Regions from separate parts of the Methylobacterium sp. 77 genome, predicted to be linked through region 2. Evidence: predicted binding sites of a transcription regulator. Region 2 holds the regulator's gene; each other region holds the start of a gene.

Region 1 (10,297 bases), 3.3 Mb from region 2:
CTTGGTCTGGCCCTGGAATTCCGGCTCGCGGATGAAGACCGAGAGCATCGAGGCGCAGGTGGCCATGACGTCGTCGGTGGTGACGGAGGTCATGCGCTTGGCTTGGCCGACGCGCTCGGCATGTTCGCGCAAGGCCCGCAGTAGAGCGACGCGCAGGCCGCTCTCGTGGGTGCCGCCCTCGGCGGTGGGAATGGTGTTGCAGTAGGAGTGCGAGACCCCGTCCTCCACCACCATCCAGGCGACGGCCCATTCGAGGGAGCCGTGCCCGCCGGTTTTCGTGATCTTGCCCGAGAAGACCGCGTCCGTGACGAGTTCCTTGCCCTCAAGATCACGGGCGAGATAGTCGCGCAGGCCGCCGGGGAAGCGGTGCACGGTCTCGGCCGGCACGTCGGTCATGCCCTCGATCAGGGACGGCGCGCAGCGCCAGCGAATTTCGACACCGCCGAACAGGTAGGCCTTGGAACGGGCCATCTTGAACAGCCGGCGCGGATCGAACTTCAGTGCCCCGAAGATTTCCGAATCGGGATGGAAGCGCACCCGCGTGCCGCGCCGGTTCTGCACCCGGCCGACCTCCACGAGTGGCCCCTGCGCATGGCCGCGTGAAAAGGTCTGGCGGTAGAGCATCTGGCCGCGGGCGACCTCGACTTCGAGGATGTCCGAAAGGGCGTTGACCACCGAGATGCCGACGCCATGCAGGCCGCCCGATGTCTCGTAGACCTTCGAGTCGAACTTGCCGCCCGCATGGAGGGTGGTCATGATGACTTCGAGGGCGGATTTGCCGGGGAATTTCGGGTGCGGGTCCACCGGGATGCCGCGCCCGTTATCGGTGATCACGAGGTGACCGGTCGCTTCCAGTTCCACCTCGATGTAGCTGGCATGGCCCGCCACCGCCTCATCCATCGAGTTGTCGACCACCTCGGCGAAGAGATGGTGCAGGGCGCGTTCGTCGGTGCCGCCGATATACATGCCCGGCCGCCGCCGGACCGGCTCGAGGCCTTCCAGCACCTCGATCGACGAGGCATCGTAGCCGGCCTCGGCGGATTCGACGGGGAGCTTGTCGAGGGGGGCGCGGGTGGCGGAAGACGCTTTCGCGCCCCGCACGGGCGCCTGACCACCTGCGAACAGGTCGCTCGGCCGGCCGCCGGCTGGGGCCGCAACGGCCTGGCGTGAGGTCTCGCGCTGTGTCATCGATCAACCATACAGGAACGAAACGGAAACGTGAAGCGTCGCCGCCCTCGCGGACCGCGTCCTCCCCGTGTTCCTGCACAGCTTGCGCCGATTCCGTTAACGCTGTGTCGTCGGGGTATCGGAGTCGCCTCCGCCCCTCAGGTCCCGACCCGTCCGCCCCCGCGCTTGGTGATGGCGACGATGGCGGGACGGGGCGGCATCGATTCGTCGAAATCCGGCCAGCGGGTGGAGGGGGCCTCGAAGGTGGCGGGCAAGGCTTTCGGATCCTCCTCGTCGGCCTCGCCGGGATGCTGGACGGCGACGAAGAACGTGGTGTCGTCGGGACTGAAATAGGGGCCGCACATCTCGGCGCCGTTCGGCACCCGGAAGAAGTGCTTGGCCGTACCCCGCCCCGGCCCTTGCGTCTCGATCGCCCAGATGCCGTCATTCCGGCCCGTCTTCGAGGGCGAATTCCCGTCGGTGGCGACCCAGAGGCGGCCCTGGCCGTCGATCGAGCAATTGTCCGGCATGCCGAACCAACCGTCCTTCGTCGTCGCCGAGGAGAAGGTGGCGCCGACCGCGGCGATGGAGGGATCGCCGCACCTGACCAGGATCTCCCAGCCGAAGCCCAGGGCCGCGTGGTCCCCATCATCCGGTGTCAGTTCGACGATGTGGCCGAAGCGGTTGTCGGGGCGCGGGTTGGCGGCGTTCACATCGTCCGCTTTACGCTTCACGTTGTTGGTGAGCATGACGTAGACCTTGCCGGTCTTCGGGTTGGCCTCGACATCCTCCGGCCGGTCCATCTTGGTGGCACCGAGGAGGTCGGCGGCGCGACGAGCCTCGATGACGACGTCCGCCTGGGAGCCGAACCCGTTCGCCGGCGTCAATGGGCCTCGCCCGAAGACCAGGGGCATCCACGCGCCGCGCCCATCCGCATCGAACCTCGCCACATGCAGCGTGCCGGAATCGAGGATGTCTCGGTTGGCGCTCCGGTCGGCGACGTTCACCGCCGCATCCGTCACGAACTTGTAAACGTAGTCGAAGCGCTCGTCGTCGCCCTGGTAGACGACGTAAGCCCCGCCCTTCGCGACGATGCCGGCGGCACCCTCGTGCTTGAACCGGCCCATCGCCGTGCGTTTCGTTGGGACGGAGGCCGGATCGAACGGGTCGATCTCCACCACCCAGCCGAAGCGGTTGGGCTCGTTCGGCTCCTTGGAGAGGTCGAAGCGCTCGTGGAAGCGACCCCAGGCATAGGCGTTGCCGGGCAGGCCGAGGCGTTTGTGGTTGCGCGCCTCGGCCGAATCCTCGGCGAGAACACCGGAGAAGTAGTAGTTGATGTTTTCCTCGCAGGTGAGCCACGTCCCCCAGGGCGTGGTGCCGCCGGCGCAGTTGTTGATCATCCCCTTCACCGCCCGGCCCGACGGATCGGCCGACGTCTTCAGCCGGTCGGAGCCTGCGGCGGGGCCTGACAAGGCCATCGGCGTCTCGGCGGTGATGCGGCGGGCGTATCGGGAATCCGGCATCACGGCCCATTTGCCGTCCGTGCGTTTCACCTCGATCACCGAACCGCCATGGGCGGCCATCTCGATGTCGACGAGGTCGCGGTTCATGCCCTTGAAGGCGACGGTCTTGATGTCCTGGCGGCCGAGGCCGGGGAACATCAGCTCTTCATTGGTGTATTCGTGGTTGACCACGAGAAGGCCGTGCGCGGCCGGGTCGTCGGCGCCGGGCATCGGGAAGTAGCCGACGAAGTCGTTGTTGTAGCCGAATTGCCGGGCCTGTGCGGCCGCCGACTGGTTCCGTGGATCGAAGGCGGGCGCGCCGGGCAGGACCGGATCGCCCCAGCGGATCAGGATGTCGGCATCGTGCCCGTCGGCGACGTGGTGATGCACATCGGAGCCCGCTTCGATCTCCGTGAACGGAAACGCCGGCGCCTCCGTCCGAGCCGTCGCGGCCGGGCTGGCGGCGAGTGCCCGAGGCGTCACCACCGCCGCGATGGCGCCGACCCCGAGGAGGCCTCGCAACAGGTCGCGCCGGTCGAACCGGGCAGCGACCACGTCCCCGAAAGTGGCGTTGCGGCTGGTATTGGAGCCGGCATCCTCGCCGTCTTCAGCGGCCTGCGAACGGGTGCGCAGCGGCTCGGTCATCGTCAACTCGTTCTCCGTGGAAGCGGTCGAGGAAGCGTAGGGCGCGGACATGGCGGGTGGATGACGCCAGCAGTCCGGAACCAATCATGATCATGTGCGTTTTCACACCCAATAAGGATGCGATTGGGAGATCGACATGGCGCCGTCCGCAGCTCTGAGCATGGTGCGTCACGACGATCTGATCCGCGCGTCCCAGGCCGCGGGCCATGCCTTTTCCCTGATCGACGATGGCCAGGATGACGGCCCGGCCGCATCGTCCAGGTTGATTACCCTCTCGGCCATCTCGCTCGCTGGGTTCGTCGCAAGCTGCGGAATGTTCCTCGTCTTCGTGTGAGGCTACCCATCACGCCGCGTCGGCGCTTCTGTCCGGCAGTCCGTTCCGGACGGGTCGCCGACATTGATTCCTCCTCGTTCTCCTGAGGTTGGCCCCAGAATTCAGCGACGCTAGGCCCGTTGCTGGTCAAGGGGTCGCGGAGAAAGTTCACGATTCAATAGGGCCATACCCTGCGGCCCATCCGCGTGTACCAGCGCATCGCATGGCGTAGCCCGGCGTCGGGATGGAACAACACCCGCGCCATGGCGCGCGGGCGCGCCTGGACCGCCACCTCGATCAGCTTGAACCACAACAACACCCGCCATGGCGCCATGTGCCGGGTCGCCAGGACCTGATGCTTGTAGTCCCAGCGACGGCGATCGGTCTGGATCACCCTCCGTTCGGCGGCGAGGCCGAAATACGGCGTCCAGCGGTGGGGCGTCACGTAGAGCATCTGGATCTGGTCGGGATCGTAGGAAAGGAGCTGGCGCAGGCCGCGCCAATAATCCCGATCGGTCTCCTCCTCGAACCCGACGACCCAGGTCGCCATGGAGAGAATGCCGTGCTGCCGCAGAAGGCGGATCGCCTCGCGGTCCGTGGTGGTGGTGCCGCCTTTCTTGATGCGGGCGAGCGTCGCCTCGTCGGTGCTTTCCAGTCCGAGGAGGAAGCGCGCCCAGCCGGCTCGTTTGTAGAGGTGCAGGATGTCGGCATCGCGCACGATGTCGTCGGCTCGGGTCGAACCGACCAGGATGAGGCCGACATCCTCCGCGATCAGCGCTTCGAGGAAGATCCGCCACGCCTTCTTCGAGACGGTGGGGTTCTCGTCGGCGAAATTGATGACCCGCACGCCGTGCTCGCGGTGAAGCCGGGCGAGTTCCTTGGCGAAACGCTCGGGGTCGCGGTGTCGCCAGCGGGTCCAGAAGCCGCGCTGGCCGCAATAATTGCAGAGATGCGGGCAGCCGCGGGAGAATTGCACGACGACCGCCCGTAATCCGCCCCAGTAGCTGTAGCGGGCGTGGTCGATCAGCTCCCAGCCGACGCGGTAGGCGTCGAGGTCGCGGATCACGGGGGCGGCTTGAGTGGCATGAGGCCCGTCGCCGCTGCGAAAGGCGATGCCTGGCACGGCCGCGAGGGGGCTTCGTGTAGAGAGGGCGGCCATCAGCCGACGCGCCGTCTCCTCGCCCTCCCCGCGCACGATGGCGGTGACGTAGGGTTCGTCGTGGAGAATCTCGCGCCAATGATAGGTCGGGAACACCCCACCGTAGATGATGGCGAGACCCGGTCGCGCTCTCGCCAGGCGCGAGGCGATGTCGGTGATGACTGGATGGCCCGAGGTCGAGCCGGAATGCCCGAACAGCACGGCATCGGGGCGGAGGGCCAGAGCCTCCGCGACGAGCGCGCCCGGTTCCATGGGGCCGAACTCGCCATCGATCAGGTGCACCTCGTGTCCATCGTCGATGAGCGGGCCGCCGACGGCGAGAAGTCCCAGCGGCGGCAGATGGTCGTCGGGAATCCGGCTGCCGATGGCCGGGTGGGGCACGTTGACGAGGACGATGCGCATGGCTTTCCCTCCCGTGTCACCAGTGATTCAGGCGGCGGCTGACGTGGCGCCGAGCCCCCCGAAGCGGCGGTCGCGGCGCTGGAAGGCGGCGCGCGCCTCGGCGAGGTCGGCGGCGTCGAAATCCGGCCAGTGCCGCTCGGTGAAGTGGAGTTCGGCATAGGCGCTCTCCCAGAGCAGGAAGTCCGAGAGGCGCTGCTCGCCGCTGGTGCGGATCACGAGGTCGACGTCGGGCACGCATGCGTCGCCCGTCACCAGGGCCGAGAAGGCCTCGCGGCCGATGTCTTTCCTGCCGGCGCCGGCGAGCGCGGCGGCGAGAATGGCGTCGCGGGCGGAGTAGTCGATGGCGACCCGCAGGTGCAGCGCCCTCCCCGTCACTGTGGCGGCTTCCACGCGGGCGATGTCGGCGGCCAGGCCCTCCGGCAGGCGGTCGCGCCGGCCGATCACGCTGAGGCGCACGCCGTTCTCGATCAGGCGGGCAATCTCGTTACGCAGGTAGAGGCGGAGTAGCCCCATCAGCGCGGAGACCTCCGTTTCCGGTCGCTTCCAGTTGTCGCAGGAGAAGGCGTAGAGGGTGAGGGTCCCGACTCCCTGTTTCGGCGCCGCCTCCACGACCCGGCGGATCGCCTCGACGCCGGCCTTGTGACCGAGCGCGCGCGGAAGGCCGCGTGCGGTCGCCCAGCGCCCGTTGCCATCCATGATGATCCCGATGTGCAAGCCGGGCGTGCGTTCACTTTGCATTACAAAGCTCCTTGGCAAAAAAAGACGGTTCTCGGGCGTCAGGCCGGACGGGCGACGAGGGGGAGACCGGCGGTCTCGGCGGCTTTGGCCGCGTCCCGCACCACCTGTTCGAGGATGGCGAGATAATCGAGAAAGCGCTGCCGTCCGGCCGGCGTCAGATGGCAGGTGGTCAGCGGGCGGGCGCTTCCAAGACCGTTGGCGAGCCCGGTGCCATGGCCTTTGCGGATATCGACGAGGCCCGCTTCCTGCAGCACCTGAAGATGGCGGCTGAGGTTGCCGTCGGTGAGACCGCAGAGCTGCTTGAGGTCGCCGAAGGCGAGGCCCTTGGGCGCCGCCATCAGCGAGGTGAGGAGGCCGAGGCGGGCCTTCTCGTGGATCACACGGTCGAGGCCGTCATAGGCGAAGGGTGCGTCAGACATCGTTCTCCTCCCGGGCACGGTAGAGGATCACGGCCATGAGGAGCTGGCCGATGGCGAAGGGCAGGCCCATGGTCCAAGGCGAGAGGGCGTGGTCGGCACTTGCCAGCATCAGAACGGCGAGGCCGGCCACCATGTACCAGGCGCCGGGAAGCGCGACGCCCCTGGGCAGCGATCGAACCGAGGCGAAGAGCCCCAGGCTCACCAGCACCTGCCACAGGCCGGGCAGCATCCAGAGGTTCTCCGGTGAGACCCGCACCAGCACCAGGGCGAGGAGCGCGCCGGCCGCTCCCGCCGGCAGGAACTGCTCCGCCGCGTTGATGATCATCGTATCGGCCAGGCCCGCATGGTCGCGCCGCGAGCGGGCCCGCATCTCGGCCCCGATGAGGCCGGCCGACATCAGGGCGGCGGCGATCCATCCGGCGAGGAACACCAGCGGCTGGCCGGTCGGGTCGTCGAGCCAGACATGCTGGGCGAGGGCGGTGCCAAGGGCGAGGACACCCGTCGCGGCGATGGCGGACGGCCCGAACCCGCAGAAAGCGTTGCCACGGGCGAGCTGGGTTCGGATCGCCACGATATCGGCGAGGGCCTTGTCGAGATCGGACATCCGATGCTCCCGGATCAACTTTGTATCGCAAAGTAAGCCGATCCGGCGAACCTTCGCAAGTGCCTTTCGGCACGAAGGCTCGCGGAGCCCGGCTTTCCGTCACTCCTGCGCGAGACGCTCGGTCAAGGCCGGCGACAGGCCGATGCTTTCGAGGGACGGTGCGGGCCGGCCCGGGGGCAATCCGCAGATCGCGGCGGCGATGACCGCCCGGGTGCCCACTTCCACCGAGCACAGGACGGGCACGGGCACCTGCGGCTGGATGCGCTCGGCGAGACCTGCGAGCGCCGCGCCGCCGAGGATCACCACATCCGCCCCATCACGGGTCGCGCAGGCGGTGCAGGCGGCGGCGAGGTCGGAGAGCGCCGCATCGGGGTCGCGCGCGATGCGGTCTCCGGTGGGGGCGATGGTGCGGATGGCGGCGAGCTTGTCGGAGAGGCCGAGCCCGGCCACGAATTCCTCCAGCATCGGTCCCCACAGGGCGCCCCCGGTGACGATGGCGAAGCGCCCTCCCCGCGCAGTTGCGGCGAGGCACGACGCTTCCGCCATTCCCACCACCGGCAAGGGCGAGATCTCGCGCAACGCGCCGAGCCCCGGATCGCCGAAACAGGCGAGGTAGACCGCGTCGCAGCCTTCCGCATGCTCGGCCAGCGCATCGAGGGCGGCATGGGCCGCGATCGCCGAAGCCGCACGGCTGGCGATGTAGCGGGCGCCGAACCGTCCGGTGACCGGAACGATCTCGGCGGTGTCTCCCGCCACCCGGCGCACATGCGCGGTGACGAGACCGGTGACGGACTCGGTCGTGTTGGGGTTGATCAGCAGGATGCGCAACGGGACACGATCTCCGGTCAGGCCTTGGCCGTGACCGGCGTCTTACGCATCAGGACGAGATATATCGAGAAGCCCAAGGCCACGCCGATGAACCAGCTGAAATTCGCGAGACTCCCCAAAGCGGGGATGACGGCGCACAGCGCCGGCACCAATGCCGACGGGATGACGCTCATCACCGCGGCGCGGTTATAGCCGCCATCGTACCAGTACGTGCCGGTCGGGCTCATCGTGTAGAGGTCGTCGACCACCACGTGCTGCTTCCTGACGATGAAGAAGTCGGCGATCAGGATGCCGAAGAGCGGGCCGATGAACGCGCCGAGGATGTCGAGCGTGTAATGGATCACCGCCGGGTTGTTGTAGAGATTCCACGGGGTGATGAAGATCGAGCCCACGGCCGCGATCATGCCGCCCATGCGCCAGCTGATGTGCTGTGGCGCCACGTTCGAGAAATCGAAGGCGGGCGAAACGAAATTCGCCACGATGTTGATGCCGATCGTCGCCGTCATGAAGGTGAAGGCGCCGAGCACCACGGCGTAGGTGTTGTCGATCTTGCTCACGGTCTCCACCGGATCGATGATGAGGTGGCCGAAGACCGGCAGTGTCGACGAGGTCGTGATCACGGTCAGAAGCGAGAAGCCGATGAAGTTCACCGGCAGGCCCCAGAAATTACCGGACTTCACAGCCGGGAACGATCGACCGTAGCGCGAGAAGTCGCCGAAATTCAGCATCGGTCCGGAGAAGTAGGACACGACCAGGGCGACCGCGTTGATCATCACCGGCAGGGCGTCCCAGCCCTGGTACTTCACCTCGCCGAGGGTGAGTCCGACATTGGCGACGCCCGCCTTGGCGACGAGATAGATCGCGAGCGCGATCATCACGACGTAGACGGCGGGCCCGGCCCAGTCGATGAACTTGCGGATCGCCTCCATGCCGCGCCAGAAGACCAGGGCCTGGATCACCCACAGGGTCATGAAGGCGGCCCAGCCGAGGCTGGACAGGCCGGCGAAGCCGAATTGCGTCACATCGGCATAGGGTTTCAGCTCCGGATAGAACCGCAGGGCCACGATCATGAAGGCGCTGGAGGCGAGATAGGTCTGGATGCCGTACCAGGCCACGGCGATGAGGCCGCGGATGATGGCGGGGATGTTGGCGCCCTTCACGCCGAAGGAGGCACGGCAGATCACCGGATAGGGTGTGCCCGTGACCTGGCTCGGCTTGGCTACGAGATTGCAGAAGAACTGCACGATGAGGATGCCGACCAGCAGCGAGATCAGCACCTGCCAGCTCACGAGGCCCAGGGAGAACAGGCTGCCCGCCGTGATGTAGCCGCCGACGCTGTGGACGTCCGACATCCAGAACGCGAAGAAATTGTAGGTGCCCCAGGTCTGGTTCCTGAGAGGGGCCAGATCCTCGTTGGTGAGGCGGTCGTCGTAGCCGGGCTTGATCACCACATCGGCATGGGAGGTCGGAACGGCTCCCCCGGACGCAGCCGGGTCGGCGATCGAGGCACTGTGTGACATCGGCCCGCGTCTCCATGTCGAGAAGACATGCGCCTTCCGATCCGTGCTGGACCAAGCAGGGCATGTGCCATGACGATCCCGTGAAGAGGCCTGTCCGCGCCTCGGCGGCCGTCTCGATCCGCCCGGATAAGCGAGGGTGGCGGCCAAGTGGTCGATTGACAAGACACCTCAAGGCTCTAAGTGTCCGCGCAACGCGTGTGCGCGGCTGGTCGTGTGTTCGAACGGACCTGGAAGCCTAGCCCACGACGATCTTCTCCGCGCGGATCGGTACGAGTTCCCGCGCGCAACGGTTCTCATCAGCATATGTCTTTTGCCGACCTCGGATTGAGCGACAAGGTCCTCCAGGCCGTCACGGCTGCGGGCTACACGGACCCGACGCCGATCCAGGCTCAAGCCATCCCGCACGTTCTGGCGCGCCGCGACGTGCTCGGCATCGCCCAGACCGGGACCGGCAAGACCGCCGCCTTCACCCTTCCGATGCTCACCCTGCTTGAGAACGGGCGGGCGCGCGCCCGCATGCCCCGGACCCTGATCCTCGAGCCGACCCGAGAGCTCGCCGCGCAGGTGGTGGAGAATTTCGACCGCTACGGTGTGAACCACAAGCTCAACGTGGCTCTGATCATCGGCGGCGTCTCCTTCGCCGAGCAGGACGCCAAGCTGATGCGCGGCGCGGACGTACTGATCGCGACCCCCGGCCGTCTGCTCGACCATTTCGAGCGCGGCAAGCTCTTGCTCACCGGCGTCGAGCTTCTCGTCATCGACGAGGCCGACCGCATGCTCGACATGGGCTTCATTCCCGATATCGAGCGCATCGTGAAGATGGTGCCGTTCACGCGCCAGACCTTGTTCTTCTCCGCGACCATGCCACCGGAGATCGAGCGGTTGGCGGACGTGTTCCTGCACAACCCGCAGCGGATCGAGGTGGCGCGTCCCGCCTCCACGGCGGCGACGATCGTGCAAAAGCTCGTGGCGGCGGGGTCGGAGGGCCATGAGAAGCGCG
Region 2 (10,297 bases):
AAGGAAGAACAGAATCCGCAAGGCCGGTCCGGCGAAATGCGCCTCGTGCAGGCCGACGAAACTCGTATAGGCATGCGCCGCGGGCTTGAGCGGTCCGGTCCGTTCAACGATCTCGCCGGTCACCGCATGAAACGCGATCTGCGGGTGGCGATGGGCGAGCCCGTGCGGCTCCTCGAACACCGCCACAACCGTGGCGTTGGCGTCGCCCGGGTTGTTGACGGTGACCATTTCGAGCGGCTCGCTCACCTCGGCCTGGGCGCGGCGGATGAGGGGGCCGAGCGGCGCCGGTTCGGCCGCCTTGCCCTCGGCCGGACGCCAGGCCGTCATCTGGCCGGACTCGACATAAAAGCGCAGTTCATCGGCCTTGTAGACGCTCACCATTCCCCACGGCATGTACATGAGCGCGAGCGAGACGATGCCGGTATAGGTAATCATCAGGTGGAACGGCAGTGCCAGCACGCCGGTGACGTTGTGCGCATCGAGCCAGCCGCGCTGGGCGGATTTCGAACGCCGGAAGGTGAAGAAATCGGCGAAGATCCGGCGATGTGTGACGATGCCGCTGATGAGGGCGACCAACAGGACCATCGCGCATAAGCCGACGATCCAGCGGCCCAAAGCGGGGGGCATCTGCAGTTCGTAGTGAAAGCGATAGAAGAAATCGCCGCCCCTGGTCGCCCGAGCGATCGTCGGCGCGCCGGTCGACGGATCCAGAAGCGCCCTGCCGACCTCCCCGTCCGGCTTGTCCATCCAGTAGGCGCCAATGAGCGGGTTGTCGGCCGTCGGCACGCCGACGAACCAGGCCATTGCCTTCGGTGCATGGACTTTCAGATGCGCGACGCCGAATTCGGCCGCACGGACCACGTCGTATTCTGCCTCGGCACGCAATTCGGGCCGCATCCAGTGCGAGATGTCGGTCTTGTAATAGGTGGCGGTGCCGGTGACGAAGACGGCGAACATCACCCACCCGGTGACGAGCCCCGCCCAGGTGTGCAGCCACGCCATCGATTGGCGGAACCCCTGTTTCATGTGGGCTACCCTACGCTGCCGAGAGCCAGCCAGAGACCGGCACCGAGGCAGAGCGCCGGGAGCGCCAGTCCGATAGCCGCGCGGCCGAGGCTACGTGCAGAGAAGACCCAGATCACGGCTGCGGCCATGATCGCGAAGCTCGCCAGCGTCGCGGCGGCGACGGCTTCCGAACGGTCGAGGGGCAGGGTCAGAGAAAGGAACGCGGTAGCGATGGCCGCGAGGGCATAGCCACCGAAAATCGCGAGGAGGGTCCGGCCTGCCACCATCAGACGGTAGTGTCCTTGAGAGGGCCGTGCGCCGGTGGTGATCGGGTCCGTCATCGACAGGCAGCACCGGATTGCGAGGAGCGGGCACTCCCTTTCGAGGAGCGGACGACAAGAAGGCTCAGCAACGAAAAGCCTGGAGAGTGAATGACCTCGAAGCCGCACTGCTGGGTAGCTTTCAACAGCCCCCGAACAGGGACGCTATACAGACCCTCGTCTTGCCCGGGCAATCTCTATGTTATGGAATGATTCCAGGATGACGAATTGCGTCCTCGACCAGCATCCGGCGGGCCGTAAAGCGAAGCTTGCAGGCACGCCCGGCGCGCTTGTAGAAACCTCGTGACTAACGAGGAACCGGGCGCGATGGCCGATACGCTCGAGGCTTCGGACGTGGTCCACCCGCGTTGCGGGATCACATGCGCGGTCATCGACCATGTCGGCGCGGCATCCTTGCAGAACGGCATCCCGCTCATCCGGGACGTCACCCTGACCAATGCCGGCACTGTCGATCTCGCCGACGTCACGCTTCATATCTTCGCGACGCCGCCGCTGTTCCGGCCCTTCCTCCTGCCGATCCAGCGGATACCGGCGGGAAGCCTCCAGCGCATCGACGCGCCGGATCTACGGATCGATGGAGCCACCTTCGCCGGCCTGACGGAGAGCCAGCTCTGCACGGTGACGCTGGTGGTGACAGGGCAGGCCGTTGGGACCGAACCGGAGGTCGACCTGGGCAGGCAGGAGGTCGACCTGGGCAGGGAGGAGTTCGACCTGCGCCTCATGCCACCGTCCCATTGGGGCGGTGCGAATTCAGCTCCCGAATTGCTTGCGGCCTTCGTCAGGCCGAACGATCCAGCGGTGGACGGCATCCTGCGCGCCGCCGCTTCGATGCTCCAAACGGCAAAGCGGAGTACCGCCTTCGACGGGTATCGCAGCGGCAGACGCGCCAGGGCCTGGGAGATGGCCGAGGCGATCCACGTGGCGATCGCGGCCATGCGGATCACCTACGTACTGCCTCCGGCGAGCTTCGAGCGGTCGGGACAGAAGGTTCGCAGCCCCGGCGTGATCGTGCAGCGGCGCCTCGCCACCTGCCTCGACCTGACTCTGCTTTGGGCTGCCTGCTGCGAACAGGCCGGGCTCAACCCGCTCCTGATTCTCACCCGCGGCCATGCGCTTATAGGACTATGGCTCGTGGACGAGACCCTCCCGGAAACGATTGGCGACGACGCCCAGGCATTGAGGAAGCGCCGCGACCTCCAGGAATTGATCCTTGTCGAGACGACGATCCTCACGGCTGATCCGCCGGGGCTCTTCGCGGATGCGGTGGCGGCCGGCGGGCGCCTGATCGAAGCGGATGCGGAGGCTCCGCTGGAGATCGTCCTTGATCTGCGGCGTGCGCGCCTCGCCGGTATCAGGCCCCTCGACATGGGCGAGACCGGGTTGCCGGCGGAGACTCCGTCGGTGATGGCTCCGCTTGCCTTGGCACTTCGGGCGCCGCCGGCCTTTATCGAGGATCTTCCCGCTCCGCGCCTCGACCTGCCGCGGCGTGAGCCCCGCGACAGGCTGGAAGCCTGGAAGCTGCGGCTCCTCGACCTCACGCTGAGGAACAAGCTCCTCAACTTCAAGCCGGGGAAGGGATCGCTTGCCCTCGATTGTCCCGAGCCGGGCGCGTTCGAGGATGGTCTTGCGGCGGCCCGCGCATTCCGGCTCGTCGCCCGGCCGACTTCCGAGGCAACGGTCGGCGTCACAAACCTGGAACGGGGCGAGATCGCCGTCGATGTCGATGCGGAAGAGCTGGAGGTCCGCCTCACCGACCTGTTCCGGCTCGCGCGCGGCAGTTTCGAAGAGGGGGGAGCAAACGTCCTGTTCCTCGCCTTCGGGTTCCTCACCTGGACACGCGGGGGAGGCATGCCGCCGGCACGCGCGCCCCTGTTGCTTGTGCCGGTCGCCCTCACACGGACCAGCGTCCGCGCCGGGTTCCGGCTGGTCCGTCACGACGAGGAAGCGCGCCTCAATCCGACGCTGCTAGAAATGCTGCGGCAGGATTTCGACCTCGATATGCCGGATTTCGCCGACGGCCTGCCGAGCGACGAATCCGGCATCGATATCGAGGGGACCTGGCGGATCGTGCGCAGCCATATCCGCGACCTCAAGGGTTTCGAGGTCACGGACGAGGTGGTGCTCTCGGTCTTCTCCTTCACCAAGTTCCTGATGTGGAAGGATCTGAGCGAGCGCACGGATCTTCTGAAGCGCAGCCCGGTGGTACGCCACCTCCTCGAAACGCCGAAGCTGCCCTATGGCGACGGTACGGGTTTCCCCGTGCCGGAACGCCTCGATGCAGAGCATCCGCCATCTGGAATCTTCACGCCGCTCCTGGCCGATTCCTCACAGGTCTCGGCCATCCTCGCTGCGGCCTCCGGCAAGGATTTCGTGCTGTTCGGGCCGCCCGGCACCGGCAAGAGCCAGACCATCGCCAACATGATTGCCCAGTGCTTGGCACTCGGACGCACGGTGCTGTTCGTCTCGCAGAAGAGCGCGGCACTGGACGTGGTGCGCCGTCGCCTCGATGCCGTCGGATTGGGCGCCTGCTGCCTCGAAGTCCATGCGGCCAAAGCCCAGAAATCGCACGTCATCGCACAGTTGCGCGAAGCCTGGACCGCGAGAGGTGACGAGTCCGTCCCCTGGGATGAGGCGGCCGCGGATCTTCAACACCGTAGGGAGAGCCTGAACGGCGTCGTCGAGAGCCTGCATGCCACGCGGGCGAACGGTCTCAGCGCCCATGCGGCCATGGCGCGCGTGATCGCAGACCGGCAGGCCGGCCATGACGGGATCGCGCTTACCTGGCCGAAGGAGGCGATCTCCTCACCCGGCCACCGAGAGAGCCTGCGCGCTCGTTGCAACGAACTTCGCGCCCTTCGCCCCATCGTCGGCGACAGCGCGAACCATCCCCTCCGAGGCATCGGCGCGATCGCGTGGTCGCCGATTTGGCGGATCGAGATGGAACGGGCCGTCGCCGAACTCAGTCGAACCCTGCCGGATTTCGCACAATCCGGACATCGTCTCGCCGAGGCAATGGGGCTCGTGCCGCTAGGCCGTACCTACGATGGGTTGCGCGGTCTCGCTTCCCTCGCCGTCGCCGTATTCCGGCCGGAAGCGCGGATGGGCCTGCGCTTCCTCGGACCGGGCGGCGCGGCGCTTCGCCAAGCCGTCGAGGCGCGTCGCATCTGGCAGGATGAGCTTGCCCGCCTGAATGCCCGCCTCTTCGTTCCCTACGCACCTTCGATCTTCGCAAGCGACCTCGGCCGCCTGCTCACCGAATGGCGCGAGGCGAAGGCCTCGAATATCTTCCTGCGGGGGCGGCGCCTCAAGCGGGTTCGCGGCCTGGTAGCCCCCTTCGCGCAAGGTGGCGCACCGGAGGATATCGGCCCCGACCTCGTGACCCTGGTCGAGATCAAGGCCCTGCAGGCTACGAAGCCCGCGTTGGCTGACCAACTCGCGAGCGCCATCGCACCGCTCGATCATCCTTGGTCGGATGCGGCGGCACCGACCGACGTCTTCACGGCGGCGATGGCCTGGGCGACACGACTGTCTTCGGTCGTCGCCGCGATGGCCCCACTCGTCGGCGGTCCCGAAGTGCTTCGGGCGAGGCTCGCCGAATTCCTCGATGCGCAGGATGGGCGGCTGGAGCCCGGCGGTCGCCTCGCTCTGGCAAAGGAGGAATTCGCCGCCCACAGGGTCGCTGCCGGGAAAGCGATCGAGACGCTTGGACGCCTGACTGGCAGGGCAAAGCCGGAACGCCCGTTGGAGACGGAGGAGGACTGGGTCACCGGGAGCCTCGCGGTGGCGGAACGCTGGCGCAGCGCGCTGCCCAAGGCGCAGGTATGGGCGAGGTGGCAGGCTGCGGTGAGCGAGGCAACGAAGGCAGGGCTCGGCCCGCTCGTTGCCTCGATCGAGGCCGGGACATTGGAGGACGGCGCCATTCTGCCGGCTTTCGAGAGCGCCTATGCGCGCTGGTGGATCGACCACGCCGTGACAGACGACATCCGCCTGCGCGATTTCATGGGCCAGCGTCACGAGGAGGCGATCCGTGATTTCGGTGAGGCCGACGCCCGGCTCTCCAGTTTGGCGAGTGGGGCGGTGCGTGTCCGCATCGGTGGCCGCGTCCCGCTCGCCACCGCCTTTGGCGCCGATCCCGAATGGGGCACGCTGGCGCGCGAGATCACCAAACGCGCCCGGCACATGCCCCTGCGCCAGCTCTTCGCGCGGATGCCGAACGCTCTGACCCGCCTGACGCCCTGCCTGATGATGAGCCCGCTCTCGATCGCCCAATACTGGCCGGCCGAGGCGAAGCCGTTCGATGTCGTGATTTTCGACGAGGCCTCGCAGATCACGCCATGGGATGCCATCGGCGCCATCGCGCGGGGGCGACAGGTGGTCATCGTCGGCGATCCCGAACAGTTGCCGCCGACCAATGTCGGGGATCGCGGCGTAGACGACCTCTCCGATGGTCTCGACGTCACCGATCAGGAGAGCATCCTCGACGAGTGCCTCGCGGCGAACCTGCCGCAGCGGCGCCTCGCCTGGCACTATAGAAGCCGCCACGAGAGCCTGATCGCCTTCTCGAACCGGCACTATTATCGCGGCGGCCTCATCACATTTCCCTCGCCCGTCACTGAGGACCGCGCGGTGCGGCTGCATCACGTTCAAGACGGTCTCTACGAGCGCGGCGGTGCGCGGGTGAACCGGCCCGAAGCGCGCGCGCTGGTGGCGGATGTGGTGACACGCCTCACGGCACCCGCCTTCGCGGCGGAGGAATGCTCCCTCGGGATCGTCACCTTCAACGGTGAGCAACAGCGGCTGATCGAGAACCTGCTCGATGCCGAGCGACGGGCAAAGCCGGAGCTGGAACGCTTCTTCGACGGGCGAACATGGAAAGAGCCGGTTTTCGTCAAGAACCTCGAGACCGTCCAGGGCGACGAGCGCGACAGCATCTTGTTCTCGGTGGCGGCCGGCCCCGATGCGGCAGGCCGGATCACGGGGCAGATCAGTTCCCTCAACCGCGATGGCGGCCACCGCCGGCTCAATGTCGCGATCACCCGCGCCCGGCGCGAACTCGTGGTCTTTGCCTCAATCCGTGCCGATCAGGTCGATCTCGGCCGCGGCAGCGCCCGTGGGGTGCGCGACTTCAAGCACTTCCTAGATTTCGCCGAACACGGTGCCCGCGCCCTCGAAACGGCCGCCGCGCCAACGGGGGGAGACGTCGAATCTCCGTTCGAAGGAGCGGTGATGGCGGCGCTGAACGCACGCGGCTGGAGCGTAGTGCCCCAGATCGGAGTGTCCTCGTTCCGCATCGACCTCGGTATTGTCCATCCCGACAGTCCCGGCCGCTACCTTGCCGGAATCGAATGCGACGGCGCAACCTATCATCGGGCGGCGACGGCGAGAGACCGGGACCGCCTGCGCGAATGGGTGCTCACCGATCTCGGATGGCGGATCCATCGGGTCTGGAGCACCGATTGGTGGAACGATTCCGAGAGCGCCCTCGACCGGCTCGACATCGCGCTTCGGGCCCATCTCGATGCCGACCGAGCAAAGCCGGCCCCGGTCACAGCCGACGCCGTACCCGATCAGCGGCAGGCCGAGGCGAGCCTCATCGAGCCATTGCCGTTCTACGAGGTCGCCGACCTTTCGGATTTCGCGCCGGCCGCGAAACCCGCGCGGTTTCACGACGCGGAATACGGTCCCACGCTCACCGCCATGGCGGCGCATATCGTCGGAGCGGAAGGTCCGATCTTCGCCGATCGCGTCGCCGAACGGATCGTGAGGGCGCACGGGTTTACCCGGATCACGAGTCGCCTCCGCCAGCGAGCGTCGATCGCGATCGCTCCGCTCCATCCGTGCACGAAGGAAGAGGAGCGCATCATCCTCTGGCCGGCTGGCGATGTCCCGTCCGGACCGGTCCGCTTCCGGCCATCCAAGGGCGAGATCCGGCCGGTCGCCGACATCCCGCTCCAGGAACTTGCCGGCCTTGCCCGCGATCTCGATCCCTCACCCGGCGTCGAGGCGAGGATGGCCTCGCATCTGCAAATCACGCGGATGACCGAAGCGCATCGCGGCCGCCTCGCGCGAGCCGCTCTCATGGCTCGGGAACATGCCGAAGGCACCGGCCGATAGTGCCGGGATAATTGCCCAGGCATGCGGAGACGCAGGCGACCCTTTCCGGACTGGCTCGATCGGCGAGCCGGCGCTCACTCGTCGGTCGAGAACATCTCGTCGAAGGAATAGCCAGAGCCCCGTACGGTGCGGATCGGATCACTCTGACGTGGGCGATTGATCGCCTTGCGCAGACGGCCCACATGCACGTCCACCGTGCGCTCGTCGATATAGACGTCGTGCCCCCAAACCCCGTCGAGGAGCTGCTCGCGGGAAAACACACGGCCGGGGCTCTGCATCAGGAATTCGAGGAGCTTGAACTCGGTCGGCCCGAGATGGATCTCGCGTCCCTGCCGTCGGATGCGGTGGCTGACACGGTCGAGCTCGATGTTTCCGGCAATCAACAGGTCCGCCACATGGGCGGGCTTGGCACGGCGCAGGAGCGCGCGCACCCGGGCGAGCAGCTCCGGTACCGAGAAGGGCTTGACGATGTAGTCGTCGGCGCCGGTGCCGAGGCCACGGATGCGGTCGCCCTCTTCCCCGCGCGCCGTCAGCATGATGACGGGCAGCCGCTCGGTTTCGCGCCGCGCACGAATCCGCCGGCATAGCTCGATGCCGGACAGGCCGGGCATCATCCAGTCGAGGAGGACGAGGTCGGGAACCTGCTCCTGCAGTCGCAGGTCAGCCTCGTCGCCGCGCGCGGCGGAATCGACGACGAAGCCCTCGGCCTCAAGGTTGTAGCGAAGGAGAAGGGTGAGGGCCTCCTCGTCCTCGACGATCAGGATGCGCGTACTCATGCGGGTGTTTTCAGGGTGAGGGCGGCCACCCCGCTCGACATCGGGACGGCCGCATGAGGGTCGCGCCACGAAGCTCTCTGCCGCGGCGTATGGACCGGAGTGACGATCAGGCGCCTTCGGGCAACGTCACGGTGGCGTAGTTCGACGCGTCGTTCTTCGGACGATCCCGCTCGGCGAGGTCGTTCTCGCCGGTGGCGAGATAGTGGATCGTCTCGGCGATGTTGGTGGTGTGGTCGCCGATCCGCTCGATGTTCTTGGCGCAGAACAGAAGATGCGTGCAGAACGAGATGTTGCGCGGATCTTCCATCATGTAGGTCAGCAACTCGCGGAAAAGCGAGTTGTAGAGCGCGTCGATGGCGTCGTCGCGCTCCCACACGTCGAAAGCTGCCTTAACGTCCTGGCTCGCATAGGCGTCGAGCACGTCCTTGAGCTGCTCCTGCACGAGGTCGCCCATGTGCTGGACGGCGATGACGATCTTCTGCGGCTGAACCTGATCGGCGATGGCCACCACGCGCTTGGCGACGTTCTTGGAGAGGTCGCCGATCCGCTCGAGGTCGTTCGAGACGCGGATCGCCGAGATCGTCTCGCGCAGATCGATCGCGAGCGGCTGGCGCTTGGCGATGAGTAGGATCGCCCGCTCCTCGACCTCGTGCTGGATCGAATCGAGACGCTTGTCCGCGCCGATGACCGCCTGGGCGAGGCTAACGTCCCGCCGCACCAGGGCATTGCCCGAATCGGTCATCATCTTTTCAGCGATGCCGCCCATCTCGGAGATCGAGCGACGCAGGTTTTCCAGTTCCGTGTCGTAGGAACTGACGATGTGGTTGGGCATGCTCGCACTCCTCGATCAGTGCCGCCTGACACGGCCTGCATCGCGTTTCGATCGGGACCGGTGCCGCCCGGGGGCGGCGCGGACGAACTCAGCCGAAGCGGCCAGTGATGTAGTCCTGGGTCTGGCGCTTCTCGGGATTCATGAAGATCCGGGTGGTCGGCCCGAACTCGACCAATTCGCCGAGATACATGAACGCCGTGAACTGCGAGATGCGCGCGGCCTGCTGCATGTTGTGGGTCACGATGACGATGGTGAACTCCGAGCGCAGTTGCTCGATCAGTTCCTCGATGCGGCCCGTCGAGATCGGGTCGAGGGCCGAGGTCGGCTCGTCGAACAGGATCACCTCGGGGCGCTGGGCCACCGTGCGGGCGATGCAGAGACGCTGCTGCTGGCCGCCCGACAGCCCCATGCCGGACTGCTTGAGCTTGTCCTTCACCTCGTCCCAGAGGGCCGCCTTGCGAAGGGATTCCTCGACGCGGACGTCGAGATCGGCCTTGGGCAGCTTCTCGTAGAGGCGCAGGCCGAAGGCAACGTTGTCGTAGATCGACATCGGGAAGGGCGTCGGCTTCTGGAACACCATGCCGATGCGCGAGCGCAGTTCGTTCAGATCGACCTTCGAATCGAGCACGTTCTGCCCGTCGAGCAGGATCTCACCTTCCGCACGCTGCTCAGGATAGAGGCTGTAGATCCGGTTGAAGGTGCGCAGCAGGGTCGACTTCCCACAGCCCGACGGGCCGATCAGAGCGGTCACCTGCCGGTCATGGAAGTTGAGGTTGATCGACTTCAAGCCGTGGAACGAGCCGTAATAGAAGTTGAGATCCTTCACGGCGATGCGGACGGGGGCCTGCTCGTCGGCCTTGTGGCGTCCGGTCAACTGGGCCTGCGGGATCGCGGGAGCGGCGTTCATCGGGTGCGTGTCCTTGTCGAAGGCGGGATGGGACGGGGGCGCGGGATCAGCGCGCCCGCTCGCTCTTGATGACGAAGCGGGCCACGATCGACAGGGCAAGGATCGTGGCGGTGATGAGCAGGGCGCCGGCCCAGGCGAGCTGCTGCCAGTTCGAGTAGGGCGAAAGGGCGAACTGGTAGATCATCACCGGGAGGTTCGGGATGCCGCCCATGAGGTTGGGCGAGAACCAGTTGTTGTTGTTCAGCGCGGTGAACAGCAGCGGGGCAGTCTCGCCGGCGATGCGGGCCAGCGCCAGGATGATGCCGGTGACGATGCCCGCACT
Region 3 (10,297 bases), 1.6 Mb from region 2:
GCGGATCGAGCTTGGCGAGAACCTGATCGGCGGTGACATGGTCTCCGACCTCGACCAGACGGGTGGCGATCTTGCCGTTGTTGCGGAAGGCCACGTTCACCTGCGACTGAGCCTGGATATCGCCGGTGAAGACGAGATCGGCGGAGATGGTGCTACGCTCGGCCTTCGCCGTCCTGACCACCGCGACGCTCTGCTTCGCCGCGCCCGCAGCGGTCGGGCTCGCCGCTTCCGTCGCATGCGCGGGAATGCCGAGCATGGCGACGACACCGATCATGACGACGGCCCGGGCGGTGCGGACCCGGCGAACGGACTTGGTCAGACCAGACACTGCAATCCCGTTCCGTTAAAGCTCTATCGAACCCTATCCCTATCGGCTATCTTACCGACCGTCCAGACGGTTTTTAGCGAGAGTGAATCAGATGGTGAAGCCGCGCACACGGCGCGAGGACCGGGCGAGCATCATCCTCGATGCGGCAGAGAGCCTGATTCGGCGTTCGGGCACGCGCACCCTGACGATCGATGCGGTCGCGACCGAGGCGAGCTTGAGCAAGGGTGGAGTGCTGCACCATTTCGCATCCAAGGACGCACTGATTTCGGCGCTCGCCGAACGCAAGCTCAAGGAGATCAAGGAGGGCATCGCCCGGCACGAGGTCGCACAGGGGGCTGGCCCCTCGGCCCTGCCCCTGGCCCTGATCGCCCATGCTCGCGAGGTCTATGCCGACGAGGAGGGATTTCCGCGAGCGCTTCTTCTCGCCTCGGCGGAGAACCCGGAGGCTTTCGCCGGCTTCAACGCCTTTCTCAGCGAGCGGCTCGCCGGATTGGAGAAGATCGAACGATGCCCGGGGATCGGCGCCGCGCTGGTCTTCTCGACCCTGGGCCTGCTGATCACCCGGACCTTGGGCTTCCATTCCATGGAGGGGCCGCAACTCGAGCGGCTGTTCGACGGCCTCGAGAAGGTGGCACGCTCGGTCACGGAGGGTGAGACGCCGACGACGGACACCTGCGGCTCGGATTGACGATCGTCAGACCAGGGCCGCCATGGCCTGGAAGACGATGGCGTGGCGGGCGGCGAGCGCGTCGATGTCGCTGGCATAGCCGCCACCGATGACCGCGACGAGGGGGATGCGGCGGCGGCGCGCCTCGCCGACGACGTAGCGATCGCGCGCATGCAGGCCGGCATCGGTCAGCGACAGACGTCCCAATCGGTCGTCCGCATGGGGGTCGACCCCGGCATTGTAGAACACGAGGTCCGGGGCGAGGCCGTCGAGGAGGCTCGGCAGATGCGCCGCGAGGATCGCGGCATAGCCGGCATCGTCCACGCCGTCTCGCAAGCCGATATCGAGATCGCCGGCGATCTTGCGCGTCGGATAATTCTTCTCGGCATGAATCGAGAGCGTGAACAGGTCCGGCGACCCGGCGAGGCAATCGGCGGTACCGTCCCCCTGATGCACGTCGCAATCGACGACGAGGGCCCGCCGGATCGTGCCCTCCGCCTGGAGCGCCAGGGCCGCGATGGCGACGTCGTTGAACAGGCAGAAGCCGGCACCGGTCTCACGCCGCGCATGATGGCTGCCGCCAGCTGCACTTCCGGCGAGACCGTATTCCAGAGCCAGGCGCGCCGCGGCGAGTGTGCCGCCGGCGGACGCGCGCGAACGGGCGACGACGCTCTCATCCACCGGCAGGCCGATGTTGCGCTCGATCTCCCGCGACACCGAGCAGGACAGGATCGCCTCGACGTAATCCGATCGGTGCGCGCGCCTCAGCAGAGCCGCGTCGGCCGGCTCCGGCCTGACGAAGCCGGCGGGCGCCAGACCGAGCTGCACCAGCGTCTCGGCGAGGCGCCCGTATTTCCGCATCGGGAAGCGATGCCCGTCAGGCAGGACGGCTTGATAGGCCGGATGGACGACGATGGGCGGGATCATGCCAGATCGGCGATCATCCGCGCGGCCAGCGCGGCGCCGCTGTCATAGGCGGCCTCCACCCTCGGGCCGAGGCACCAGTCGCCGCAGGCGCCGAGCTTGAGCGAGGATTCGTAGATGCAATCCTCGTTCAGGGCCGTCTCGACGAGGGCATAGCGCCAGCGATGGGCACTGGCATGAATCGGCCTCACCGCGGTTCCGAGGCTGGTCTCGATGGCCCCGACGAGGATCCGGGTGACCTGCTCCCGCGTCTCTTCGAGATGCGCACGCGACCATTCCGGCGTGGCGTGGACGACGACCTGGACGGTTTCGGCCGAACGGCCCGGCTTGCTGTCCTCGCGGAACATCTGAGCGATCGCCCCGCTCCCGTCGCTCAAGGGACCAGCCTGCAACGGGCAATCCCGCTCACAGGCGAGCATCAGCGACCAGCAAGGCGCGTAGACCGGCACATCCAGGCCCGGCAGTGCCAGGCCGCTCGCTTTCATGAGTTTTGCGACCTGGGGAGACGGGAAGCTCACGGCGACCGCATCGAAATCATCGTCTTCGGCGCCTTCCGCGATCGCGAGGCGCCAGACGCCGTCCGTCCTCTCGATTCGCGTGACGGTCCGGTCCGAGCGCGTATCGATCCCTTCGAGGAGATCACGCACCGGGGCGGTCATTCCCGGGATGCCGACAGATCCGCCCAGCGCATCCCAGGCGCCGGCGACACCTCGCCGGGTCCAGTCGGCCAGACGCTCGCTGAAATTCGCGCCTTGCGCACGCATGAACTGGGCGCCGTGGTCGAAGGCGAGACCGGAATCGGCGACGCGACGCGTGGCCATGCGGCCGCCGATGCCGCGGCCCTTGTCGAAGACGGTGACGCCGAGACCCGCCTCGATCAACCGCCGGGCGGCCACCGCTCCCGATATCCCCGCCCCCAGAACGGCCACGCGCTTCGTCTGGCCCACGCCGTTCCCTTCCTCGCCAGGGGAGCCGACCGGCTCCGCACCTCTGTCATACGACTGAAACAGCCCACCTGTTAGGGCCTTGGACGTGGACAGGTTCCGTCGGGTGGCGGATGCCCGGAGGAATTGCGGCATGATCGGCAGCATCGAGACCGGCGCGATCGTCGCGCTCTCGCTCTGTGCCGTGCTGACCCTGGTCAACCTTCTCAGCGTCGCCATCGCCGCATGGCGGATCGGTCGTCACCGCGGCGCCCCGAGCTTTCCCACCGCCGCGCCGATGTCCCTGGTGCGCCCGGTCTGCGGCCTCGAAGCCTTCAGCGAGGAGATGCTCGAGCGCGGCTTCACTCTCGCCCATCCGGATTACGAGCTGATCTTCTGCGTCGCCGACGGCCGCGACCCGATCATCCCGCTGCTGCATCGCCTGATGGCGGGCCATCCGGCGATACCGGCGCGGCTCATCATCGGCGACGAGCGCATCAGCGACAATCCGAAGCTCAACAATTGCGTGCGCGGCTGGGAGGCGGCCCGGCACGAATGGGTGGTGCTTGCCGATTCCAACGTGCTGATGCCGCCCGACTACCTCCAGCAGCTTCAGGCTTCATGGCGCCCCGATACCGGGCTCGTCTGCTCGACGCCGATCGGCGCACGGCCGAGCGGGTTCTTCGCAGAACTCGAATGCGCCTTCCTGAATACCCTCCAGGCCCGCTGGCAATATACCGGTGAGAGCCTCGGCCTCGGCTTCGCGCAGGGCAAGAGCATGCTCTGGCACAAGCCCTTCCTCGACGCGAATGGCGGCATTCGGGCGCTCGCCGCCGAGATCGCCGAGGATGCGGCGGCCACCAAGCTCGTGCGCGCCGCCGGCAAACGCGTCCACCTCGTGTCGTCGCCTTTCGAGCAGCCTCTCGGACAGCGGGCGTTTCGCGAAGTCTGGTCGCGGCAGGTGCGCTGGGCACGGTTACGCCGGGTCACCTTCCCGCACTTCTTCGCACCCGAGATCGGCTCGGGCGCGCTGCTGCCCTTCACCATCGCCGCTCTCGCCGTCCCGACCCTGCCGGTTGTCGTCGGCGTCGTCGCGATGGCCACGCTCTGGTACGGGGCGGAATACGCGCTGGCCGCTCGCGCCGGCTGGCACCGCTCACCCCGCCTCCTCCTCGCCTTCCTGCTCCGCGACACGGTCCTGCCCGTCATGTGGCTCAGCGCCTGGATGCAGAGCGCCATCGTCTGGCGCGGGAACGCCATGGACATCCGCCCGAAAGAAACGACGCGCCTACGTGCCCGCGCCGAGGCAGCATAGAGGACGAGATCCCCATTTCGCATTTGGCGATCCGCGCGTTCGGCAGCACTCTTGCTTGGCCGTTGCACAACGGCCTCTCGTGCCGACGGCGGGAACCCATCATGCAAACCGAATCCACCGGCCTCCATAAAGGCCTGAACGCGTTCCACCTCTGGGGCATCGCCGTCGGCCTCGTGATCTCGGGTGAGTATTTCGGCTGGAGCTATGGCTGGGCCAGCGCCGGCACGCTCGGCTTCCTGGTCACGACGGTTTTCATTGCGGCGATGTACGTCGCTTTCATCTTCAGTTTCACCGAACTCACCACGGCAATCCCCCAGGCCGGCGGTCCCTTCGCCTATAGCAAGCGCGCCTTCGGACCGATCGGCGGCTGCATCGCCGGCTACGCCACGCTGATCGAATTCGTCTTCGCGCCTCCCGCCATCGCCCTCGCCATCGGCGCCTATCTCAACGTCCAGTTTCCGGGCCTCGACCCGAAACACGCGGCGCTCGGCGCCTACCTGATCTTCATGACCCTCAACATCATCGGCGTGCAGATCGCCGCCACGTTCGAATTGTTCGTCACCATCCTGGCGGTCGCCGAACTCCTCGTCTTCATGGGCGTCGTCGCCCCGGCCTTCAGCTTCAGCAATTTCGCCGCCCACGGATGGGCCGGCGAGTCGACCTTCACGCTGGCGTCCATCGGCGGAATGTTCGCGGCCATCCCCTTCGCGATCTGGTTCTTCCTCGCCATCGAAGGCGTCGCCATGGCCGCGGAAGAGGCGAAAGATCCCAAGCGCACCATTCCGATCGCCTACATCACCGGCGTCCTGACGCTCACCGTCCTCGCCTTCGGGGTGATGATCTTCGCCGGGGGTTCGGGCGACTGGCGGACCCTGAGCAACCTCAACGATCCCCTGCCCCAGGCGATGAAGACGGTGGTGGGCGAGTCAAGCGGTTGGCTTCACATGCTGGTCTGGCTCGGCCTGTTCGGCCTCGTGGCCTCGTTCCACGGCATCATCATGGGCTATTCGCGCCAGATCTTCGCTCTCGGCCGCGCCGGCTACCTGCCCGGCTTCCTCGCCAAGGTGCATCCACGCTTCCAGACCCCGCATGTGGCGACGGTGGCCGGCGGCCTCGTCGGCATCGCAGCGATCTACAGCGACAACCTCATCGAGATCGCGGGGCAATCCCTGACGGCGAGCATCGTCACGATGGCAGTGTTCGGCGCGCTCGTGATGTACGGCATGAGCATGGCCGCCCTGTTCAAGCTGCGTCGGAGCGAGCCCGATCTGCTGCGTCCCTACCGGGCGCCGTTCTTCCCTGCCGCACCGGCCTTCGCCCTGGCCATGGCCGCGATCTGCTTCGTGGCCCTGGTCGTGTTCAATCCCGTGATCTTCGTGATTTTCCTCGCTGTGATGGCGGTCGCCGTCCTCGCCTCGCATTTTCTGGCGAAGCCGACACTTGCCGCCCCCACCACGACGTTCGATCCGGCCATCTGAAACGCGAGCGCTCGCATCGAGGCCCGGCATTGCCCATAAGGCGGAGATGAAGATCGGAATCATCGAGGCGGGCGCGCCGCCCGCCCGTCTGGCCGGAGCCTACCCATCCTACGGCCGTATGGTGCAACGGCTCATCGGCGGCGAGGCGGACGTCGTGACATTCTCGGTGGCGGAGGGGCAGCTGCCCACATCCACGGCGGGGTTCGCTGGATTCGTCGTCACCGGATCCGCGGCGGGCGTCTACGACGACCTGCCGTGGATCGGTCCGCTCAAGGACTTCCTCGGCAGCGTCGATGGCCGCGCCAAACTCGTCGGCCTCTGCTTCGGGCACCAGGTGATGGCGGCGGCCTTCGGCGGCACGGTCGAGAAATCCGAGAAGGGCTGGGGCATCGGGCTCCACAGCTACGATATCTTCGAATCCGCAGAATGGATGAACGATGCGCGGCGCGTCTCGGTCCCGGCCATCCATCAGGATCAGGTGATCGTTCCGCCGGACGACGCCCGCATTCTCGGCGGCAACGCCTTCACGCCCTACGGGATCCTGTCCTACCCCGAACGACGGGCGATCTCGTTCCAGGTCCATCCCGAGTTCGAGTCCGATTACGCTACCGCTCTCATCGCCGGACACCATCCGTCAGTGCCTCACGACGAGATATTTCGGACGGCCGCTCTCACGTCTCTGCGAGAGCCCAGCGACGCACCCCGCGTCGGCGGCTGGATACGCCGCTTCCTGCGATCGCCGTGACGGGAAGCCGAAAAACGCAGATGGTTAGGATTGCGGCGGCGAATGGTGCGGGCGGTCGGAATCGAACCGACACTCTGTCACCAGAACCGGATTTTGAGTCCGGCGCGTCTACCAGTTCCACCACGCCCGCAACATTCGCGTCATGGCACAGGATCGCGCGGACGGCCAGTGTCTTGCGGGAGGGTTTTGCAGGGAGACCGTGCCGCGGTGGTTCCGGCTCGCAACCTGGACCGGGTTGTGCTCAAAGGGCCTCGCGCCTTCCCCTATCGGATAGAAGCTGATTCATGATCCGCCGCCTCTACGAGTGGATACTCGCGCTCGCGGGCAAACCGTCGGCCCCTTACGCGCTCGGTGCGGTGGCCTTCGCGGAGAGTTCGTTTTTCCCGGTCCCGCCCGACGTGATGCTGGTGCCGATGGCGGTGAGCCGGCCCGACAAAGTCTGGTTCTACGCGACGATCACCACCCTGTCGTCGGTGGTCGGCGGCCTGCTCGGCTATGCGATCGGAGCGCTGCTCTACGATTCCATCGGGGTCTGGCTGTTCTCCGTCTACGGGCTGACCGACAAGGCCGAGAGCTTCCAGGCCTCCTATGCGCATTACGGGCATTGGGTGATCCTGCTGAAGGGCCTCACGCCGATCCCGTTCAAGCTGGTGACGATCACCTCGGGCTTCGCCCATTACGACCTGCTCTGGTTCGTCGTGCTGTCGCTGATCACCCGAGGCGCGCGTTTCTTCCTGCTCGCCGGGCTTCTCAAGCGCTACGGCGTTTCCATCCGCGCCGTCCTCGACCGGCATCTCAATGTCGTCGCGGCCATCTCGGTGGCCGTCATCATCCTCGGCTTCGTCCTGTTCAAGGTGCTGCTGTGATCGATTATTCGTCCCTTCTCCGCCTTCGCCGCGCCGCGCTCGCCGTCCTGCTCGGCTCTGCGCTGGCAATCGCGGGTGCGCTCTATTTCCAGTTCGTGCTCGGCTATGTGCCGTGCAAGCTCTGCCTCACGGAGCGCCTGCCCTATTATGCCGCGATGCCGCTGGCGATCCTGGCGTTGTTCGCGCCCGAACGTCTGACCCGCTTCATTCTCGGAATCGCTGCGCTCGGCCTGATCTACGGAGCGGGGCTGAGTGTCTACCATGCGGGCGCCGAATGGGCGTGGTGGGCCGGCCCCTCCGATTGCGGCGGCGGCAGCGGCGCCAATCCGAGCGATGTCGGCGATTTCCTCGACACGCTGAAGGCGACGCGGGTGGCGGATTGCTCTACCGCCGCCTGGCGTTTCCTCGGAATCTCGCTCGCCGGCTGGAACGCGGTCGTCGCCTTCGTCCTCGCATCCATTGCCGGAACGGCGGCGCTCAAGCGCTGAGAGGATCAGACCTCAGTTGAGGTCGTCCGGCAGGGAAGGAAGCGGGGCGACGTCGATTCCTTCCTCGATCAGCGCTCGCGCTTCGGAAGGACTGGCCTCGCCGTAGATCGGCCGCGAGGTCACCTCTCCGTAATGCATCCGGCGGGCCTCTTCGGGGAACTGGCGACCGACATCGTCGGCTGTCCGGGTCACATGCTCGCGGACCGCGCGCACCAGGGCGCGCAACTGCCGCTCCGGTTCAGCCATCACCGGCATGGTCGTCGGCGGTGTCGGCGCGGGAACGGTCGACGCATTCGACGAGGCCTCCGGCGCCGAACCGACGGGTGCAGGAAGTTTGGAGACGGGCGGTCGGGAGACGGGCTTGGCCACTGCCGGTGACATCATGGCCTTGGCGACCTTGGTGGAACCGCAGATCGGGCACTCCACGAAACCGCTTCTGGCCTGATCGTCGTAGGAGCCGCTGGAGCGAAACCACCCCTCGAAATCGTGCCCGTGCTCGCAGACGAGCGTATAGCGGATCATCGGCGGGAACGAGCCAGTCGCATCGTCAACCCGCCTGACCTACGCGTTCCACCGTGAAGGGGCGCGCATGTTTGAGGGCGGGGATCCGTCCCCGAGCCTCGGTGACGCGGGCGAGGTCGATCTCGGCCAGGATCACACCCGGCTCGGCCCCGCCGGCATCCGCCAGCACCTTGCCCCACGGATCCACGATGATCGAATGACCATAGGTCTCACGGCCGTCTTCATGGCGACCGCCCTGAGCCGCCGAGATCATGAACGAGCCTGTCTCGATGGCGCGGGCGCGGTGCAGGACATGCCAATGCGCCTCACCCGTCTGCTTGGTGAAACAGGCCGGCGCGCTGAGGATCGTCGCGCCAGCTTCCGCCAGGGCCCGGTAAAGGGCGGGAAAACGCAGGTCGTAACAGATCGCGATTCCGAGAGGAGCCCAGGGGGTCTCGGCGACGATGGCGCAGGCCCCACCCGTGTAGGTGTTGGATTCGCGCCAGCGCTCGCCGTTGGGAAGGTCGACATCATACAGGTGAAGCTTGTCGTAGGTGGCGGTGATCGCGCCTTGTGCATCGATCAGAAACGCCCGGTTCGCGATCTTGTCGCCGTTCCGGACGGCAAGGGAACCGATATGGACGACGATGCCCTGCTCGCGCGCGATGTCGCGCAGGGCCGACAGGGTCACGTCCTCGTCCTGTTCGCTCACATTGGCGAACAGGCTCGCCTTGTCCCGCACCACCAGCGACGTCATTTCCGGCGTCTGGACGTAATGCGCTCCCTGAGAGGCAGCCTCGCGCACGAGGGCGACGGCCGCATCGCGGTTGGCGAGCGGATCGCATCCGGAACGCATTTGAACACAGGCCGCCACGAAGCAAGGCTCGGCCTTGTCAGACCCCGAAAACGAACCGTCGCTCATGGTTGGGCCATCTGCGTCGCGAGCAGCGAACCGAGCTTGCCGGACCGGTCGAGGGCGTAGAGGTCGTCGCAGCCCCCCACATGCGTCTCGCCGATGAAGATCTGGGGCACGCTGGTCCGGCCGCCCGCACGCTGGGTCATGGCGAGACGAGAACCCGCGATCTTCTCGACGTCGATCTCGGAGAAGGTGACGCCCTTCTCCCGCAGCAAGGTCTTGGCGGCGGTGCAATAGGGGCACCAGGCTGTCGTGTAGATGGTCACCGGAGGCATATTGGCAGATGTCCCGCTTCACTCCCCTCAGCATATAGGGGACCGGCTGGAATCTTCATACCGTCAAGGCATGCGCCCGCCGCGAAACGTCTTATCCGGTACCGGCTGAGCCCGCTCAGGCAGCCAGCAGCTTTTCGACCTCGTTGACCAGATCGCGCAGGTGGAAGGGCTTGGAGAGCACCTTCGCATCCTTCGGAGCTTTGGAATCGGGGTTGAGGGCCACAGCCGCAAAGCCCGTGATGAACATCACCTTGATGTCCGGATCGAGTTCGGTGGCGCGGCGCGCCAGCTCGATCCCGTCCATCTCGGGCATCACGATATCGGTGAGGAGCAGTTCGAAGGGCTCTTCGCGCAACCGATTGTAGGCCGACAGGCCGTTGTCGAACGACAGCACATCATAGCCGGCGTTCTGCAGCGCCTTCGCGAGAAAGCGGCGCATGTCGTTGTCGTCTTCCGCCAGGAGGATCTTCATCGATCGGCGTCCCGCACCCTTGAGTCGTTGTGTTCTTTTCATAAAGCGCAGGCTTGGTAAACAAGGTGTTGAGATCGGTGCTCGGACGGAGTGCCCGGTGGCACATCGATGGATTGGGGACGGGGCGTGTCACAGTGGACACGTCCCTTTCCACACCGCAAAGTGGCGCCCTGCGTTTTCCTGCCGCTCCGAGGCGCCCACGCTGCGATGACACAGCCCCACCCTCGCCTGCCTGCGACGCATTCGGGAGATTTTTCGCCGCCCTTCGTCATCGACGAGCCGACGGAACATACGCTTCCGTTCGTTTTCAACACGCCTCATTCCGGAGCGGTCTATCCGAAAGCTTTCCTGGCCGCGTCGCGACTCGATGCGCTGGCCCTCAGGCGCTCCGAGGACGCC

What was found. The regulator PhoB, encoded in region 2, activates phosphate uptake and scavenging genes when phosphate is short. The targets are predictions, from matches to a motif close to TGTCATNNANCTGTCAT.
Region 1: A3OK_RS0104820 (PhoX family phosphatase) is a predicted target of PhoB. The motif match lies at 3,364-3,380, and genes of this name have one in related genera.
Region 3: A3OK_RS0112930 (ceramide glucosyltransferase) is a predicted target of PhoB. The motif match lies at 2,911-2,927, and genes of this name have one in related genera.

What each region holds. Positions count from the first base shown of each region.
Region 1 is NZ_KB910516.1:1,029,487-1,039,783, reverse strand. It holds gene parE (DNA topoisomerase IV subunit B) at 1-1,188, opposite strand, end outside; gene A3OK_RS0104820 (PhoX family phosphatase) at 1,326-3,314, opposite strand; gene A3OK_RS0104815 (hypothetical protein) at 3,451-3,648, shown strand; partial or broken gene bchE (magnesium-protoporphyrin IX monomethyl ester anaerobic oxidative cyclase) at 3,581-5,188, opposite strand; gene A3OK_RS0104805 (di-trans,poly-cis-decaprenylcistransferase) at 5,216-5,926, opposite strand; gene A3OK_RS0104800 (transcriptional regulator) at 5,965-6,345, opposite strand; gene A3OK_RS0104795 (hypothetical protein) at 6,338-6,949, opposite strand; gene A3OK_RS0104790 (aspartate/glutamate racemase family protein) at 7,049-7,777, opposite strand; gene A3OK_RS0104785 (NCS1 family nucleobase:cation symporter-1) at 7,795-9,297, opposite strand; gene A3OK_RS0104780 (DEAD/DEAH box helicase) at 9,601-10,297, shown strand, end outside.
Region 2 is NZ_KB910516.1:4,314,275-4,324,571, reverse strand. It holds gene A3OK_RS23160 (PepSY-associated TM helix domain-containing protein) at 1-1,026, opposite strand, end outside; gene A3OK_RS0120460 (hypothetical protein) at 1,032-1,346, opposite strand; gene A3OK_RS0120455 (DUF3320 domain-containing protein) at 1,653-7,460, shown strand; gene phoB (phosphate regulon transcriptional regulator PhoB) at 7,535-8,236, opposite strand; gene phoU (phosphate signaling complex protein PhoU) at 8,343-9,068, opposite strand; gene pstB (phosphate ABC transporter ATP-binding protein PstB) at 9,157-9,975, opposite strand; gene pstA (phosphate ABC transporter permease PstA) at 10,022-10,297, opposite strand, start outside.
Region 3 is NZ_KB910516.1:2,736,547-2,746,843, forward strand. It holds gene A3OK_RS0112910 (efflux RND transporter periplasmic adaptor subunit) at 1-256, opposite strand, end outside; gene A3OK_RS0112915 (TetR/AcrR family transcriptional regulator) at 420-1,016, shown strand; gene A3OK_RS0112920 (histone deacetylase) at 1,023-1,922, opposite strand; gene A3OK_RS0112925 (NAD(P)-binding protein) at 1,919-2,866, opposite strand; gene A3OK_RS0112930 (ceramide glucosyltransferase) at 2,997-4,157, shown strand; gene eat (ethanolamine permease) at 4,259-5,635, shown strand; gene A3OK_RS0112940 (GMP synthase) at 5,682-6,380, shown strand; tRNA gene A3OK_RS0112945 (tRNA-Leu) at 6,424-6,510, opposite strand; gene A3OK_RS0112950 (YqaA family protein) at 6,665-7,246, shown strand; gene A3OK_RS0112955 (disulfide bond formation protein B) at 7,243-7,734, shown strand; gene A3OK_RS0112960 (DUF1178 family protein) at 7,747-8,256, opposite strand; gene A3OK_RS0112965 (carbon-nitrogen hydrolase family protein) at 8,282-9,157, opposite strand; gene grxC (glutaredoxin 3) at 9,154-9,426, opposite strand; gene A3OK_RS0112975 (response regulator) at 9,542-9,898, opposite strand; gene A3OK_RS0112980 (N-formylglutamate amidohydrolase) at 10,106-10,297, shown strand, end outside.